Regions from separate parts of the Rossellomorea sp. KS-H15a genome, predicted to be linked through region 1. Evidence: riboswitches for the same ligand, from Rfam matches in the RefSeq annotation. Region 1 holds a riboswitch; each other region holds the start of a gene.
The links. A riboswitch is a leader RNA that binds a small molecule or an ion and turns the genes downstream of it on or off. The one in region 1 is predicted to bind lysine.
Positions count from the first base shown of each region.

Region 2: it holds a riboswitch for lysine, as region 1 does, so the genes downstream of both, M1J35_RS18575 (aspartate kinase) here and lysA (diaminopimelate decarboxylase) in region 1, are expected to answer to the same signal.
Region 3: it holds a riboswitch for lysine, as region 1 does, so the genes downstream of both, M1J35_RS21700 (Na+/H+ antiporter NhaC family protein) here and lysA (diaminopimelate decarboxylase) in region 1, are expected to answer to the same signal.

Region 1 covers NZ_CP096886.1:1,555,953-1,562,166, forward strand. The annotation lists gene M1J35_RS08040 (mannitol-1-phosphate 5-dehydrogenase) at 1-52, shown strand, start outside; gene M1J35_RS08045 (2OG-Fe(II) oxygenase) at 398-1,045, shown strand; gene M1J35_RS08050 (DMT family transporter) at 1,089-2,048, opposite strand; lysine riboswitch at 2,417-2,593, shown strand; gene lysA (diaminopimelate decarboxylase) at 2,707-3,993, shown strand; gene M1J35_RS08060 (ABC transporter permease subunit) at 4,104-4,973, shown strand; gene M1J35_RS08065 (ABC transporter permease subunit) at 4,970-5,998, shown strand; gene M1J35_RS08070 (hypothetical protein) at 6,023-6,214, opposite strand, start outside.
Region 2 covers NZ_CP096886.1:3,624,160-3,630,373, reverse strand. The annotation lists gene M1J35_RS18585 (hypothetical protein) at 1-158, shown strand, start outside; gene uvrC (excinuclease ABC subunit UvrC) at 155-1,924, shown strand; lysine riboswitch at 2,022-2,200, shown strand; gene M1J35_RS18575 (aspartate kinase) at 2,388-3,626, shown strand; gene M1J35_RS18570 (YslB family protein) at 3,686-4,123, opposite strand; gene M1J35_RS18565 (succinate dehydrogenase cytochrome b558 subunit) at 4,475-5,083, shown strand; gene sdhA (succinate dehydrogenase flavoprotein subunit) at 5,155-6,214, shown strand, end outside.
Region 3 covers NZ_CP096886.1:4,216,388-4,222,601, forward strand. The annotation lists gene M1J35_RS21700 (Na+/H+ antiporter NhaC family protein) at 1-1,521, opposite strand, end outside; lysine riboswitch at 1,637-1,819, opposite strand; gene yunB (sporulation protein YunB) at 1,899-2,663, opposite strand; gene M1J35_RS21710 (HD-GYP domain-containing protein) at 2,722-3,834, opposite strand; gene M1J35_RS21715 (YunC family protein) at 4,013-4,315, opposite strand; gene M1J35_RS21720 (bifunctional metallophosphatase/5'-nucleotidase) at 4,372-5,724, opposite strand; gene M1J35_RS21725 (sulfite exporter TauE/SafE family protein) at 5,752-6,214, opposite strand, start outside.

The sequences.
Region 1 (6,214 bases):
TAGTGAAATCGTGAAGGAAGTAATGGTTCAGTATGAAGCATTGAAGAAATAAATGGATGGACTGTCGGATGGGATCCGGCAGTCTTTTTTTATGGGTTTTGACTACGTGTCCTTTCTGTGACATCCATCAACCCACGCCAATCCTACACCTGAGTCATCCTCTTTATTTTTCAGCGGAAAATGAAAAAATAAAGATAGAATTCCCCTCATCCCGGGTGTAAAATATATAAAAATACACTCTCATATTTTGACATGCAGGAGGAAACAACCGAATAAAATATACAGTTATGCCTAACGTTGCTTTCGTTTTTCCAGTCTGGAAGATTCAAAGAATGCTTCCACCAATATAAGAATTCAGAATGTTAAAAATACGATAAGAGGTTGATGAAAGTTGGCAATGGATACGAATGAAATAGCTGTAAAGGAACAAACGATTTTTCACCATACGGGGAATAAGATCAAGACGGAAGACCGGGACATTCACATCATTGCGAAAATGGAGGAGCCCCTGATCGTCGTGCTTGGCAATGTGCTGAGTCATGAAGAATGTGATGAACTCATCCAATTGTCAATTGATCGGGTCGAGCGCTCGAAGATCGGGAATACACGGACGGTCGATGGACTGAGAACGAGCAGTTCTGTCTTTTTGGAAGAAAGTCATGACGTCGTGACACGTGTTGAAAAGCGAGTCTCTCAAATTATGAATATACCCGTTGAGCATGGGGAGGGTCTTCAAATCCTGAACTATAAACCGGGGCAGGAGTACAAGGCTCATTTCGATTTCTTCTCTGCATCGGCAAGGCCCGTAAAGAATCCGAGAATCAGTACCCTTGTCATGTATTTGAACGACGTAGAGGAAGGCGGGGAAACCTACTTCCCGAAGCTGAATCTCTCTGTTTCCCCTCAAAAGGGAATGGCGGTTTACTTCGAATATTTCTATGATAATCAGGAACTGAACGATTTAACGCTGCATGGCGGTGCACCGGTTGTCATCGGGGACAAATGGGCTGCGACCCAGTGGATGAGAAGGCGGGTATTTAAATAATCGGAAAGGAGGAGTATCCCCAGTGAGGGATGCTCCTCCTTTTTTAGCTAGCGGATTTTACTGGCTTCACGACTCCGGCATTCATTTTTTTCACGTTGACGGTGTGGATGATCATGCCGGCGATGATCAGGATGATGCCGAGGAGAGCAAACCCTGACGGAAGGGGAACGGAAAGGATGGCCGCTTCTCCCATGATGACGAACAGGATCTGGGTCGACTGGGTCGCTTCCACTGCCGCGAGTTTCCCGGGATGATGCCTTGCCATGTTCGTCGCAAGGAAAAAGAGGGAAGTCGCAATCACGCCTGAGCAAACGGCGACGATAAAGGATTGTGTCACTTGACCAGTGGAGGGGACGCCTACTTTGAAAAATGCATAGCTTCCAAGGATCAGCCAGAAGGGAGTGCTTGCGATCGTCATCCCGAGTACCCGTTGAAAGGTATCAAGTTTTCCGCCGCATACCTCCATCATTTTACGGTTCCCAAGGGGGTAAGCGAACGCTGCGACAATCACCGGTAAAACTCCTGTGATCATTTCTGAAAGAGACAGCCCACGGGCATTTTCCTGTTGGATGAACATCACCCCGATTAGAATGATCGAGGAAATGCCGAGAGCCCTTTTTTGAATGGTGAGCCTGCGTCTCACAGGTCCTGATGTGAAAAACAAGGGAGCGAGCAGGATCCCGGCCACAATCGTGAATTGCCACGTCCCCGCAACAAGCCAGCCGGGTCCATATGCCGCCGCATACGTCAAAGGACCATAAAAGAGGACAAACCCGACAAAGCTCCACGTCAGCCACTCGTATGGCTTCTTCCTCATTTCAATCCACACTTGATTTATATTCTTCCGTAAACCTACAATAAGGAAAAGGAAAGGGAGCATGAACAAAAAACGCAGGGACGAACTCCACATCCAGCTTCCGCCGGCAAGTTCCATGGACCGGTTCAGGATGAAGGTGACGGCAAAGAACATGGATGAAATGATACCGATAGTCAGTTCTTTGATGGGAAGCACTCCTTTCTAATGACATACACTATCGTTTATTTTAAATTCATTTTAGAGGAAAAATCCTCACTAAGGAAGTTAAAAATAGTTTTTTTAATCGTTGATTGGTGGTTTTTAAGGGCTTGAGACTATCACATTCACATCATTGTGGAAAAATCGTCCTTGATTGCGTCGTTTTGGAGGGTGATTGCGTCATTATGGAAGTAATTGCGTCGTTTTTAAATTAATTGCGTCATTCCCCATAGTTTATGCGTGTTTTTGAAATAAATGGTAATGTGAACTCCGAAATCACGCTATATCCAAAAACCAATTGACAACCATTTCAAGAGAATGATATAGTTATGCCAATAAAAAATATACAGTCACTCTCTGATAATAGAGGCGCGAGAATGATGAGTACCTTCTTTGAGAATAATGGATTCCGGGATAAGTTGGGAAAGGCAGATCGCCGAAGCAGAAAATAGCCAATTCTATTTTTTGTTGGGCCAGCATTGAAGAAATGCTGGACTGTCACAATGCAAAAGTTGTGGAGCACTATTGAAGAGATGTTAATACATAGTCTTCATCTTGGTTCCGTAACCTTTGATGAAAAACCGTATGAGCATCTGCTTCATACGGTTTTTTTGTGTTTTTTAGAGAGTCAAAAGGAGTTAGGGATATGAGTACAGTTGATGTGAATGTTCAAGGGGATTTAACGATCGGTGGGATCGGTACGGGTGATTTGGTCGAAAGATACGGGACACCCCTGATGGTTTATGATGAAGGGATGATTCGCGGGAATGCTAAATTGTTCCGGGATGCATTCCATGAAAGTGGTCTGAAATATCAGGTGGCCTATGCGAGTAAGGCATTTCTTTGTAAAGAAATGGTGCGCCTGGCGGAACAAGAAAACCTCTCCCTGGATGTGGTCTCAGGAGGGGAATTGTATACGGCCCTTGAAGCTGGTTTCCCGGCAGCACGCATCCATTTTCACGGGAACAACAAATCCGAAGAGGAGCTTCTAATGGCACTTGAAGCTGAAATTGGCTGCTTTGTCGTCGATAGTTTCCTTGAACTTGAACTGCTCCATGACCTGGCAAAAGAGCGGGAGCAGGAGGTGCAGATCCTCATCAGGGTCACACCTGGCGTGGAAGCCCATACTCATGAATACATCACGACGGGCCAGGAAGATTCGAAGTTCGGATTCAGCATTTCAAACGGTCAGGCGGCTACGGCGATCGGGCTTGCGATCAGGAAGCCATACTTCTCATTGCTCGGCCTCCATTCCCATATCGGATCTCAGATCTTTGAACAGGAAGGCTTCGATCAGGCGATCCGGGTGCTGTCTGATTTCATGCAGCGGATCCGGATCGACTTGGACATTACGATGCCTGTCTTGAATATCGGTGGCGGATTCGGTGTCCGGTACACGGATGAAGACCAGCCTCTGCCGATTCCGACCTATGTCAAAGGGATTACGGATAGTGTGAAAACCTATTTTGCGAAAAATGAATACCCGCTCCCGGAAGTCTGGGTGGAGCCGGGTCGAAGCATGGTGGCGGAAGCAGGTACGACGTTGTATAAAGTGGGCTCAAAGAAAATCATCCCGGATGTGCGCACGTATGTGGCGATTGACGGAGGGATGACGGATAATATACGCCCGGCGCTGTATCAGGCGAAGTATCACGCGGTACTGGCAAACCGTCCGAATGAAGAATGTACGGAACGTGTAAGCATCGCGGGGAAATGCTGCGAGTCGGGTGACATGCTCATCTGGGACCTGATGCTGCCGCCGACGAATTACGGTGATATTCTGGCTGTGTTCAGTACGGGGGCATACGGGTATTCTATGGCGAGTAACTATAATCGGATACCGAGACCGGCTGTTGTGTTTGTGGATAACGGGGAATCCCGGGTCGTGATCGAGCGGGAGACGTATGCGGACCTTGTAAGAAAAGATCGGTAGGGGAAAGAAAGGTGGAGTCCAGAAGCGGCTTTACCTTTTTTTATGGGATTTTTTGGCTTGTTATGGTAATGTAAAGGTAACTTTATCCAATGAATTCGGAGGATCAATCTATGAATCTCAAATCGATCGGTTCCATGGTTTTGAAATTTGTCTTCGTTCTGTTCGGAATCATCCTTCTGACAGGCCTCATCGGTTTGTTCAATGAAGGGGTGGATCTCAGTTTGAAACAATATGTCCTCAACATTGTGGAGATATCGACCTCCCTCATCCATTCTGAATCGATGACCATCACGAATGAATCGAACAACTCATATCCGATGTTCCCGGCCTTCTGGGATCCGTATTTCTATTCTGTTTCGATTTTTTTGTCTGCCTTTCTTTTATCCATCCTCATGGGCATCTTCCTTGCGTACCTCACACACTTGCTGCCATCCGCCTGGTCAACGTTCATCCTTAGGGCGACTAACTTGCTCGAGTCCACACCTGATATCTTCATCTTGATCGTCATTCAATACAGCGTCATTTTCATCTTGAAAGAAACAGGGGTGCTTCTGTTTCCAATCGTCGGCTCCCAGGAAAAGGTGTATTTCGTTCCTATTGTGACTTTGTCTATTTTACCGACGATCATGTTGTTCAGGATCATCTATCTGTTGGTGAATGATGAATACGGGAAGACGTATGTTGATCTGATCAGAAGCAGGGGGATGTCCAAGCACTGGATTTTCTTCATCCATGTCCTGCGGAATATCGCGTTCAGTTTATTGAATCATTCCAAATCCATCATTCTGTTTCTCTTATCATCATTGATCGTATTTGAAAGATTATTTAATATTTATGGCATCACTCATTTCATCCTATCATTCTCTCAAATGGATGTGATCTGTTTCAGTCTGATCATGTTCTATCTGCCGGTTTTTGTCCTGCTCATCCTCATCAGAACCATCGTTGATCGTAAGACCGGGCAGAAGGTGGCGATATGATGCTGAAAAAATTGATGAAGAATCCGTCATTCATAATAGGCTTTATCTTTTTGTTTGGTATGTTTGCCGCAAGTCTTGTTTATTATGTCGGGTGGGGGGATGAGGTGCCGAAGTTGGATCTTTTGAAAAATGAAGAAGGGGAGCTTCTCAGCCCTCCCTATTCACCAGTGGAGTATCCACCCCTTGGTACCGACAATTTTAACCGGAATATCTTCCTTCTCATCATCGTTGGCGCGAAATATACCATTGGGGCAGCGCTGGCGATCACGCTATGCAGAGTATTGCCTTCGGTGTTCATGGGGTTGATCCTTCACTTTTATTTAAAACCATTCAGGAGAATCATTGATCACATGGTGGATGCCGCCAACTATTTTCCGCCTACCTTATTATCTTTTTTATTATTGAATTGGATGATGTTGGACGGTCCGTTGCATCATCCTGAGGGATTTCCTTATGATTTTACGGATAAAACGATTTTTTACCTGATCATTCTTATCGTGATTTCACTTCCGAGTCTCACCCTGCTATTTACGAATGAATATGACCGGATCATGAGTCACGAGTTCATTGATAGTGCGAAAGTGCTGGGAGCAACGAAGCGTCATTACATCAGGAATCATATTCGTCCTTTTATTCTCCCGCAGATTCTTCTCGTGTCGATCAGGGAATTTATGATCATCATGCTGTTGATTGCACATCTTGGGGTATTGAACATTTATATAGGGGGATCATCACTTGAGGTAGACCTTTTTGACAATCCGTTCCTGGCTTCCCTATCTCATGAATGGTCGGGTCTTCTCGGCGGATGGTGGCAATTCCTGTGGACCACCTATCCGTGGATATCCTTCATCCCTGTCGTTTTCTTTACTTTGACGATCCTGTCTGCAAAGTTGATGCTGATCGGGTCGACACAAGTGGTGGAAACCCTTATGGAATCCTCAATAGAAGAAGGATCGGCTGAAGAAACTGAAACTACAAGCCTAAAAGACAAAGAAATATTCCAACTTGTGAAAGAAGCGAAGTGAGTGGCTGTATCTATTAGCCTATGTTTATAGTCCGGTATAGGGAATGATCAAGAAGGCAGCATCTGCCAGGGTGCTGCCTTCTTTCTTTTCTGTTTCATCCTGATAGCCCGGGTCAAGCGGGGAATGTGCGATTTGAACGCTTATTCCATGGAGTTTTTCACGATTATATAAGAGGACTTTAGTCTTCAGAGAATGGAATGGAAAGCTACTTTTCGT
Region 2 (6,214 bases), 2.1 Mb from region 1:
CGGATAAAGTGGTCGAAGGGTTTAAAAAGCAGGGGCTCCAGATGGATGAGTTCATTAAGGTCGAGAAGCATTTCCATTCCAGTGAGCTCATCGACCCGATCTATCACGACCTGACATTATATAAATGGAAGAAACAGAGGGGGGAGGAAGAAGGATGAATCAGAATATCACGAATAAATTAGCGCTGCTTCCCGACCAACCGGGCTGTTATTTAATGAAGGACAGGCAGGGGACGATCATCTATGTGGGAAAGGCCAAAGTATTGAAGAACCGGGTGCGTTCCTATTTCACAGGCTCCCATGATGCAAAAACCCAGCGGCTGGTAGGGGAGATCGAGGACTTCGAATACATCATGACCTCATCTGACCTGGAAGCCCTTGTCCTCGAAATGAATTTGATCAAGAAGTACGACCCTAAATACAATGTCATGCTTAAGGATGATAAAAGCTATCCGTTCATCAAGTTAACGAATGAGCGGCACCCGAGACTCATTACCACACGAAAGGTCCAGCGGGGAAAAGGAAAGTATTTCGGTCCTTATCCGAATGTCGGAGCGGCAAATGAAACGAAAAAACTTCTCGACCGCTTGTATCCTTTACGGAAATGCTCGACGCTTCCTGACCGAGCCTGCCTTTACTATCATATGGGGCAATGTCTCGCTCCCTGCATTAAAGAAGTGAGCAAAGACACGTACCGTGACATGACAGATGAAATAGCCAGATTCCTCAATGGGGGATACAAGGAAATCAAGAAACAGCTGACTTTGAAAATGAATGAAGCCTCGGAAAATCTGGAGTTCGAAAGAGCGAAGGAATTCCGGGATCAGATTCTCCATATCGAAGCGACCATGGAAAAACAGAAGATGACGATGACCGATTTCACCGACCGTGATGTATTCGGATATTCCGTTGATAAAGGCTGGATGTGTGTGCAGGTATTCTTCGTCCGGCATGGGAAGCTCATTGAGCGCGATGTGTCTTTATTCCCTCTCTATAATGAACCAGAGGATGAGTTCCTGACGTTCCTGGGTCAGTTCTACTCTAAATCTAACCACTTTAAGCCGAAGGAGATCTTTTTGCCTGAAGAGATCGATATCGAGCTGGCGGAGAAACTTCTTGAGGTTAAAATGACCCAGCCAAAACGGGGGAAAAAGAAAGAGCTTGTGAAGCTTGCCGAAAAAAATGCCCAACAGGCACTTGGGGAGAAGTTCGCCCTGATTGAAAGAGATGAAGAGCGGACGATCAAAGCCATTGAAAGGCTCGGGGATCATATGGGTATTTATACGCCTTTCCGGATTGAAGCCTTTGATAACTCCAATATTCAAGGTAGTGATCCCGTATCGGCCATGATCGTCTTTTTAGACGGGAAACCGGCAAAGAAAGAATACCGTAAATATAAGATCAAAACCGTCAAGGGTCCCGATGATTATGATTCCATGAGGGAGGTGGTCCGGAGAAGGTATACGAGAGTGCTGAAAGATGGACTTCCTTTACCGGACCTGATCATCATCGACGGAGGAAAAGGTCAGATCGAAGCGGCAAGGGACGTGATCGAGAATGAATTGGGTCTCGACATCCCGATCGGGGGTCTTGCAAAAGACGATAAGCATCAGACATCGGAACTGCTGTACGGCAACCCGCTGCAAATCGTCCCCCTTGAAAAGCGCAGCCAGGAATTCTATCTCCTCCAGCGCATCCAGGATGAAGTCCACCGGTTCGCCATCACCTTCCACCGTCAGCTGAGAGGCAAAAGCGCCTTCCAATCCACCCTCGACGACATCGACGGCATCGGTCCAAAACGGAAGAAACAACTTCTTAAACACTTTGGCTCCATGAAAAAGATGAAAGAAGCTACCGTGGAGGAGTTTATAGAGATAGGAATTCCTGAAGCCGTGGCGAAAGTATTGGTGGAGAAATTGAAGTAGCGGCTGTAATGAATTCAATTTATTTAAAAATTGTGCATTGAATCACAATTTTTTATGTGCTATAATAAACAAAAATTTATAACATTATCACTTTTTAAGTGGTGATAGAGGTGCGAACTTCAAGAGTACAGGTAAAGAGGGGTATGAGCCCCGCCGACATGCCTGGAAAGGGGAGAATCGCCGAAGTGGTTATAGTCTCATACTATATCCGCTGGTCCTGGGTTTAAGAAATACAGGATTGTCAAGATGATTCAATCTTGGAGAGCTATCTCACAATGCCGATGAACCTATTTGTATGTTCTGCTGTATGTTCATAAAGCAATGAGATATTATTCTCATTGCTTTTTTTATTATCAGCGCAGGATTTGGTACCAACGATCCTGTCCTATGGACGTGTAGGATGATTGTGATTGTACTCTTCATCATCAACAAGAGCGGAGACGCTCAGAAAGAGGGAGAAGTCGTGAGTATTATTGTTCAAAAATTCGGTGGGACTTCAGTAGGGTCTGTGGAAAGAATTCAAAATGTTGCGTCAAGGATCATTGAAGAAAAAGAAAGAGGGAATGATGTGGTGGTCGTCGTATCTGCCATGGGGAAAACGACGGATACACTCGTGGGTCTTGCAAGGGAAATCACGTCTCAACCAAGCAAAAGAGAAATGGATATGCTGCTCTCAACCGGGGAACAAGTCACCATTTCACTCCTGACCATGGCCCTGATCCAATCGGGGCATGATGCCATTTCATTCACGGGATGGCAGGCCGGAATCGAGACGGAATCCGTCCATAGTAATGCAAGGATCACCAATATTCATACCGATAAAATGGCAGCTCACCTTCAGGAAGGAAGAGTGGTCATCGTCGCGGGTTTCCAGGGCATGACAGAAACCGGGGAAATCACAACACTCGGACGGGGCGGGTCGGATACGACAGCCGTTGCAATCGCGGCTGCCCTGAAAGCGGAGCGCTGTGACATATATACGGACGTAGACGGGGTTTACACGACAGACCCCCGCTATATAAAAGGAGCAAGGAAGTTACCGTCAATTTCTTATGATGAAATGCTCGAACTTGCAAACCTCGGGGCCGGGGTACTCCATCCAAGGGCGGTGGAATTTGCCAAGAATTATCAAATCCCATTGGAAGTCAGATCCAGCATCGAAAGAGTGGAAGGAACGTATATTGAGGAGGAAGCAAGCATGGAACAGAACTTGATTGTAAGAGGAGTAGCATTTGAGAATGAGATTACGAGGGTCACGGTATTCGGACTGGGAAATGCATTAACGGGACTATCATCCGTGTTCACGACGTTGGCTGAAAATCATTTGAACGTAGACATCATCATCCAGACCCAGACGGATCAGAATACGACCAATTTATCTTTCTCCATCAAGGAGCACGATCTCGAGGAAACCCTTGCTGTTCTTGAACGAAATAAAGAGCAGTTGAATTTCACACACGTCGAGCACGAAAGTGGGCTTGCGAAAGTCTCCATTGTCGGTTCGGGGATGATTTCAAACCCGGGTGTGGCCGCGGAAATGTTTGAAGTGCTTGCTCAAAATGACATCGTCGTGAAAATGGTCAGCACTTCTGAAATTAAAGTGTCTACAGTAGTGGATGGCGAGAATATGCAAAAGGCAGCAGGCGTCTTACATACGGCCTTTCATCTCGATGCCGTGAAGATGGAAGAAATCACGCTGTAGGATCAACATGGAAAAGGGTTGCCTGGATGATTCCAGGCAACCCTTTATTGAGAGCTTGATTACTCGATCCGGTCTTTGTCGTCCCATCTTACCATGACTTTGACCGATTGGCTCCGTTTATGTAATTCGTCAGCAGCTTCTGCCACACATTTTCTTTGAAGCTGAATCTGTTCGGCAATAAAGCCCGTTTCCAGTTTGAAGTTCACATCCGTTTTAAGTGACAGACGCCGTTCGATCACAGGTCCGCTCAATTCAAATGTCATTTCATTTCTTTTCTGTTCCAGAAGTGTAAGGGTGCCCCATCCAGCTTCATCGAAAAAGGAAGATATTTCTTCCGTTGACTGAAGGGGGAACTTCCTAGAGAGCTGCTTTCCTCCCCAGTATAGGATATCGGGTGTGTGTTTTCCCAGTATGTCTGGAATCAAGATGTCGCGTAACATTTCATATCCGAAGATTGGAACGGACGGCTGATGTACTTCTTCTTTTTTCTGTTCCAAGTAAATCCCCTCTTTCTATAAAACTATTATATACATGAAAGAGGTAATTATCATCCCATACCTTGAAAAAATGACCTTGGGATATTTTGGTGCTATAATATTTATTGTAAATTTATTAGAATTTTCGAACATTTAGTTGTGTAAAACCTCATGTTTGCCGTTGTTGAACTACTGAAAATATTTTTGCGGTATTGTCGAATTTATGTATACGTTTTCTTGACGCTTCCACTCCTTGGGAGTAAAATGAACATGTCACATTATTGTTACAATATAAAATATGTATCGTCGTCTAATAGGTAAAGAAAGGCATTAGAAAACGAATTCATATTTTATCATTAAGGGGGGTAAATCATGGCTGGAAATCGAGAATTTAATTATCGCAGGCTTCATTCATTGCTAGGTGTTATTCCAGTTGGATTATTTTTAACACAACATTTAGTCGTGAACCATTTTGCCACTGGTGGGGAAGAATCATTTAACCAGGCGGCGCATTTTATGGAAAGTCTTCCTTTCCGTTATTTCCTTGAAATCTTTATCATCTTCCTTCCATTGTACTTCCATGCGATTTACGGAATTTACATTGCATTCACTTCCAAGAATAATGCAAGCAAGTTTGGTTATTTCCGTAACTGGATGTTTTTACTTCAACGTGTTTCTGGAGTGATCACATTCATTTTCGTCACATGGCATATCTGGGAAACAAGGGTCGCTGCGGCGTTTGGAGCTGAAGTGAACTTTCAGATGATGGAAAACATTCTATCCAATCCGTTGATGTTAGGATTCTATGTGCTTGGTGTATTATCAACGATTTTCCACTTTGCTAATGGATTATGGTCATTCTGCGTAAGCTGGGGACTAACGGTTACACCTCGTTCTCAATTAATAGCTACATATGTTACGATCGGGATTTTTGTCGCGTTATCGATTGTCGGTATGCGTGCAATCTTTGCCTTCGTATAAGCAGAAAAATATACGAGTCTGATAGATAAGCAAGTGCTCTCGAAGTATGGTAGGAAAAGGAGTGAGTCACGATGAGTAAAGGTAAAATCATCGTTGTCGGTGGCGGTTTAGCCGGCCTGATGGCCACAATTAAAGCAGCAGAAAAAGGAACACAAGTCGATTTATTCTCACTGGTACCCGTTAAGCGTTCTCACTCTGTATGTGCACAGGGTGGAATTAACGGAGCCGTTAATACAAAGGGAGAAGGGGATTCTCCTTGGGAACATTTTGATGATACGGTTTATGGTGGGGATTTCTTAGCGAATCAACCGCCTGTTAAAGCAATGACAGAAGCAGCACCTGGGATCATTCACTTACTCGATCGTATGGGTGTTATGTTTAACCGTACACCTGAAGGGTTACTGGATTTCCGTCGCTTCGGTGGGACGCAGCATCACAGAACCGCTTTCGCTGGTGCTACGACTGGTCAGCAGCTATTATATGCTTTGGACGAGCAGGTTCGCCGTCATGAAGTGGCTGGGTTAGTCAGCAAGTTCGAAGGCTGGGAATTCCTTGGAGTCGTTATTGATGACGAGGGAGTCGCAAGAGGGATCGTTGCCCAGAACCTTCAAACGATGGAAATCAAATCATTTGCAGCAGATGCCGTGATCATGGCGTCAGGTGGACCGGGGATCATCTTCGGTAAGTCTACAAACTCTGTCATCAATACAGGTTCAGCCGCTTCCATCGTTTATCAACAAGGTGCTTACTATGCAAATGGTGAGTTCATCCAAATTCACCCGACAGCCATTCCAGGGGACGATAAGCTTCGCCTCATGAGTGAATCGGCACGTGGTGAAGGTGGACGTGTCTGGACGTACAAAGATGGTAAGCCTTGGTACTTCCTTGAAGAGAAGTATCCTGCATACGGAAATCTTGTACCCCGTGATATCGCCACACGTGAAATCTTTGATGTGTGCGTAAACCAAAAGCTTGGTATCAATGGTGAGAACATGGTTTACCTCGATCTGTCTCATAAAGATTCAAAAGAGCTTGATATCAAGCTTGGCGGAATCATTGAAATCTATGAGAAGTTCATGGGGGATGACCCGCGTAAAGTACCAATGAAAATCTTCCCTGCCGTTCACTATT
Region 3 (6,214 bases), 1.7 Mb from region 1:
GGCAAAGGCCAGAATCAAAATGATGACAACAGCGAGACCAAGGATGGTGCTGCCTGTGAATCCCAATACAAGGTAACCGATGGCGGCAACGACCGCACCGATGACCGCGTATGGAAGCTGCGTGAGCACGTGATCGATATGGTTGCTTCCAGCTCCCGTAGAAGAAAGGATCGTCGTATCGGAAATAGGTGAACAGTGATCACCCAATACAGATCCTGCAAGCACCGCTGCCATGGCAGGAAGTAGAATTGTTACATCCGATGCTGCAGCAATCTCTCCGGCGATCGGTAGGAGAATTCCGAACGATCCCCAAGATGTTCCCGTTGAGAACGCCATGATACCGGCAACAAGGAATAAGATGACCGGAAGTGCCTGCATAGGCAGGCTTGATTGTTCAACCAGACCGGCCAGATACGTACCCGTCTGCAGCTGATCGATGAGTGTCACGATCGTCCACGCAAAGATCAAAATGTAAACAGCCGGAAGCATCGACTTGATACCTTCCACTACAGCTGTTCCAAGAGCACTCCCTTCAATTCCTTTTAGGCTTACTTGGCGAAGGAAGAAGATCAGGGAAACAAGAAGTCCGAATAATCCACCGTATAATAAAGATTTAGTAACATCCGTATTTTCAAAAATCGGCAATAAGTCGAATGATCCCACTGCCTGGTAACCGGTCCAAAGCATCATGGAAACCGTCCCGATCACGAGTGCAACGATCGGCCAGACAAGATCGCCTACAGAGCCTTTTGAGCTGACGGGAAGATCATTTTTCAATTCACCGGGAATCTCTTTGCCTGGATCATAAAGATCTCCGGTTTCAAGGGCACGTACTTCATGCTCTTTCATTTTTCCGAAGTCGAGTCCCTTATAGGCAACCATGACGACTAGCAGTACGGCGGCCCATACATATAGGTTCATTGGAATCATTTGAATGAATGCCGAGAATGCCGTGTACTCCGTGATACTGTGTGTTGCAAGGATGGAGCCGATGATCCCGATGATGTATGCTCCCCAGCTTGAAATCGGGGAAACAACACAGATCGGAGCAGATGTTGAATCAATGATATAGGCTAATTTAGCACGTGAGATCCTGTGACGATCCGTGATGGGTCTTGAAACCTGTCCGACAGCAAGGGCATTGAAATAGTCGTCAATAAAAATGATGATACCCAGTACCGCAGCAAGAAGCTGTGCGCCCTGTCTTGTCTTCACACGTTTCATCGCCCATTCACCGAATGCGCGGCTCCCGCCGGAGATATTCACAAATGCTGTGATGATACCAAGAATGAGTAAGAAGAAAATGATGTAGACATTCCAGGTGTTTAGTCCGCCGTCTGCGACAAAGATACCTTTGAAGGCATCCCACATAAAGTTGAATGTTTTCGTAATTGAGAAATCTGCCAACAAAAAGGCAGAAGCAACGATTCCTACTCCCAATGAAAGCAGTACCCGTCTTGTGAGAATAACCATAAGAATGGCTAAAAGGGGTGGTAATAATGAGTAAATCGTGTTTTCCATAGTGTCCTCCTCCTATTTGATAGGGGGGAACCATCGTAGCATGACAGAGGATAATAAAAAAAGGCAACGATAGAGAAACTATCATTACCTTTGTTAGTAACGTAAGTGCTCCATCACGATCTGTAGCTCCCCATTATAGAGATTTCCCTATAATGACAGTGTTATCCTTCTTCAAGATAACCCCAGCAAATACACCTTCGACATGCATATTTACTTCGGCAAAGATTCCCTTTCGTCTGTTTTCTCCGTTGTCATCCTCGAACAGATTACTCTTGAACCCTGCGCCTCTACCCCATCGGACTGATGATGTGGTGTGTTATAAAATTTTCTTTATTAATATAACAAACTATCATTCTTTTGACAACTTTTTTTCCATACTAATTTGTGGGAAATTCAATGGAAGGACTCGAATCCCCTCCACCATTGTTATAAAATTGCGGTACATCCAAGTGGACGGTACCCATTGCAACCAGGATATCCTGCTTGATCGTTTCGGTTTTCGTTGCAAACGGGATGATGATCTGCACATTTACTTCAAGCTCCACAAATACCTTCACAACCGCATTATTGATCCCGAACTGCTCCACCGTCGTCTTCACATCGGACCGTACGTCACCGATGGAATGAAAGCGGATCGGGATTTTCGGCCCCAGGTTACCGAGCAATACGTTGTTCGTTGCCTGCCCCAATGGAACGGAATAGGTGATGCCCTTCGATGTCTTCGACTTCCCTTCATCAATTTCCACTTCAGTGAGGAACTCAAGATTTTCAATATTCCCTGCCTCTGCTTCCTGGAGATTCTGCTGGACCAGATTCGTAATCTCTGCCTGGACCCTGTTGATGGTCTGTGTATTGTATTTAAACGAGACGATATCGCCTTCCTGGTTCTTCACTTCTTCGGTTATATCCGAAATATCCAGAACGTCGGCAATTTTCTTATTGATGGCTTTGTTAATCACAAGGGTACCGATCCTGCTCGTCTGTGTCTCGGCATATGCAAGAAGTGTAGGCTTCAACCCTTTGTTAATGATCCACAATCCGAACCCTGTGGAGATCATAAAGAACAGAAACGTAATGATCATGACATGTCGAAAAGGCAGCGGACCTCCTCTTCGGGGTTTGTTGGTTTTGAACTTAGACAAAAAAATCCCCCCTTACAAGCTATTTGTATGCATTGTAAGAGGGGTTTAGCGCAAAAATTTATTTAATCTTAAGAGATTGCGGTTCATAATCAGGGTCAAAGCCTGTGATGACCTTGTCTAATGCCTTGCTTAAATCGAGTGGATAAGGAGAGTCTGACTCCTGCCCATCCTCTTCGATGATCCGTATGACAGGACGGTCTGTGACTCCTTTGTTTTGATCGGTCACAATCCCTTTCCTTCCATCATTCAGTTCCACGATCATGCCATTCGGATACATCGCGACCGATGACCGGAATGCTTCGATCACTTGTGAATCGAACAGGGATCCCGATCCCGCGTATAATACCTCTAATGCCTGATGGGGAAGCATTGCCTTCCTGTATACCCTGTTAGAAGTCATGGCATCAAATACATCGGCCACGGCGATGATCTTTGCGAACGGATGGATATCTTCACCCTTGATCCCCCGTGGGTAACCGGACCCATCGAGCCTTTCATGATGCTGATAGGCACAGTGCGCGATGATCAGGGACACTGAATGCAGTTGTCTCAGGATTTCAAAGCCATGTTCAGAGTGTTTTTTGATTTCACAGAATTCGTCTTCCGTAAGTTTCCCAGGCTTCAACAGGATCTCTTCGGGCACAAGCATCTTACCGATATCATGAAGGATCGCCCCAACCCCGAGCTGCTCGAGCTGCTTCTGTGAAAGCTTTAGTTCAAGACCGATGGAAAGTGTATATAATGTAACATTAAATGAGTGATGAAAAATATAGGAGTCGTATGTAAACACATCTGTCAAAATCGTCAGAAGATCATGATTCTCCTTTACTTCGGACAGGACGACATCAATCACCTGCTTCAATTGAGTGGCACTATCCTCAATCACGAGGAGGCTTGGCTTCTCTTTGGATGTGCTTAATTGATTGAAGGCCATCTCGATATTCTGAACCGCCTCTTGTCTCACTTTACTCGAAACGGTCCCCTTCACATGGATTCCACTGGAAAGAGAGTCTTCAATATAGACATACTGAATACTAAGCTCCTGCAATCTGTAAATCATGCGTTCTGTAATGGGAACATTATCATGAATCAACGCTTGACCTCTCATATTATATACCGTTGTAGCTAGAACCATGCCGGGTTTCAAAGCCCGTGTTGATATAAGCCTCATAGAATTCTCCTATGTAATTCTTTCATTTTTCGACAAAATTTCCTAGTATCTCCATTATAAAGGATAAAATTGATCTTGCAAGGTGTATTTGGTTAAATATTCATGAAAGAATAACGGGGAAATCAGAGGGATAAAACAAAGACCAGCCGCTCAGGAGAGTACTGGTCCTTTTTTGATTCTATATCATTTTTAACAGCGCGTCCCTTCCGGCCATCCCAGTGTGGATGCCGAGATTCGCTGCTTCATAGGTGACGGACTCCAGCGGTGCATCGAGAAGCTGATCGATGGTTTTCACACCAACCGCTCTTCCCGCGATGATCCCCCTGTCCTTTAATTTTTCATTCAGCAGCGCAACATCAAGTGCCCCACACATGATATATCCTTTTTCACTCGTCACGACGAGGAGATTGGTTTTCGGAAGTGCAACGGAAATCGCTGTAAAGGTATGTCCCCCAATGGTGATCGGAGATACATTCATCATGGTTCATCGCTCCCTTCACTCATATGTATGTCAAGAGCGTGGAAACGGTGAGACATTTACTGTTTCAATTTCCATTCGAGGACATCCCGTAAAAATTCCGGCATAAAGTACTTCTTCTCAAGCCTCTGAAGGTCTGGAAAGAAGTGGCCGAATGTAAACATATCCGGAAGGGCCAGCTTGTATATCTTCCCGGGGTCGATCGGAACCTTTCCGATGAAGATATCATGGTCTTTAAAGTGGATATTTGAATACACGAAACTCCCCATCACTTTCCCCCTGAAACCAAGTCCTTTCACTTCAAGATGCGGCCAGTCCTCATTAAGGGTCTGCTTAATGATTTCCTTCAGCTCGGCTCCCTTCATCCGGATCATGCAGGGGTTGATCGGGTGGGGAAGGATGCGATGAAGATCCTGCTTTGTCACCATTCCTTCGTCAAGTCCATCTATGAGGAGACCGGCGTTAAGAAAACCGCAATCGGCTCCACACCATTCCGTCAGTGCTTCACAAAGCACTTCAGGCAGCGGGGACGTGTGAAACCAATCAACGGGGAAGGATGTTGTCAGGCAGGTCACTCCCTGCTTCAATAGCTCCTCCCCGTCCCGGAACCATTGCTCTCTGTCCTCCGCTTCCCTGACAACTGACGGAAGCTCCTCCTGCTTATATAGACAGGCCTTCTTTTCAATGACCTGCTTTGTGGCTGTATCCACCTCAATCATCATATGACCGACAAAATGCCCGTATTTCCCTGCAGCACCAAGCATGGTGCCATTCACCTCTTTCCCTTGAGGCAAGACATGGTGCGTATGGGCACCCAGAATAACGTCTATTTCCGGGAATTGTTCCCCGATCATCTCGTCATCCCTTATTCCTAAATGGGAAAGGAGTACGAGCATATCGACGCTTTGGCGAATTTCCTGAACCAACTTCTTCAATTCATCCAAAGGGGAGGTAATGTTCCAGCCTAGAGCCTCGTAAAAAGGTTTGAAATAGGCAGTCAATCCGATGACGCCAATCCTCACCCCACTCCCAGTCTGATAAATCCGGTGAGTCTCTGCCCATCTTGGACGCCGTGAGGAACGATCCAGCAGATTTCCTACAATCACGTCAAATCGGGCACTGTCATACAAGCTGTTTAAATCATCATAATCCAATGTGATTCCTTCATTGTTTCCGATTGTGACAGCATCGAACCCGGCTTCATTTAATAAATCAACGTTCCCTTTTCCTAATGTCGCTTCTGTCAATGGATGCCAGCGGTCCACATGATCACCGATATCAAATAGATACACAGATTCCCCATCATTCACATGCTTCTGTTTTCTCTGTTTTAAAAAGTCCCTGATCCGTGGCCAGTTCTCCAGGTGACTGTGAAGATCGTTTGTATGATAAATATGAATGGTTTCTCCCATAAATCGTTCACTCCTGTTGGAGGAATGTTATCCTGTCATTCCTTGATAAATCAATCGAATACCAATTAAAATCAATATAATCCTCAATACGCTCACCAATACTTTGGACTCGAGCTTCGTATTGATGTATGCCCCGGCCTTTGCCCCGATCCAGGCTCCCGGAATGAGAGCCAGTGCATACAGCCATTTGACATTCCCGAATATCACATGTGTTCCCGAACTCACCAATGCCGAAAGAAAAATCATAAACATGGATGTTGCAACAGCCACATGGGGTGGGAAAAGAAAAATCAGGATCATGGCCGGGACCATCAGAGAGCCGCCGCCAATGCCAAACAAACCCGATGTAAATCCAACGACGAAGGCAATCACCACTCCAAGTAATGGAGGGTATCCATACCGGAAGGTTTCGCCACTTGGATCGGTAAATTCTCTCTGAAAAGAGGCGTTCCTGAATTTCTCTATTGGCTTTAATTTATTCCGGATCATT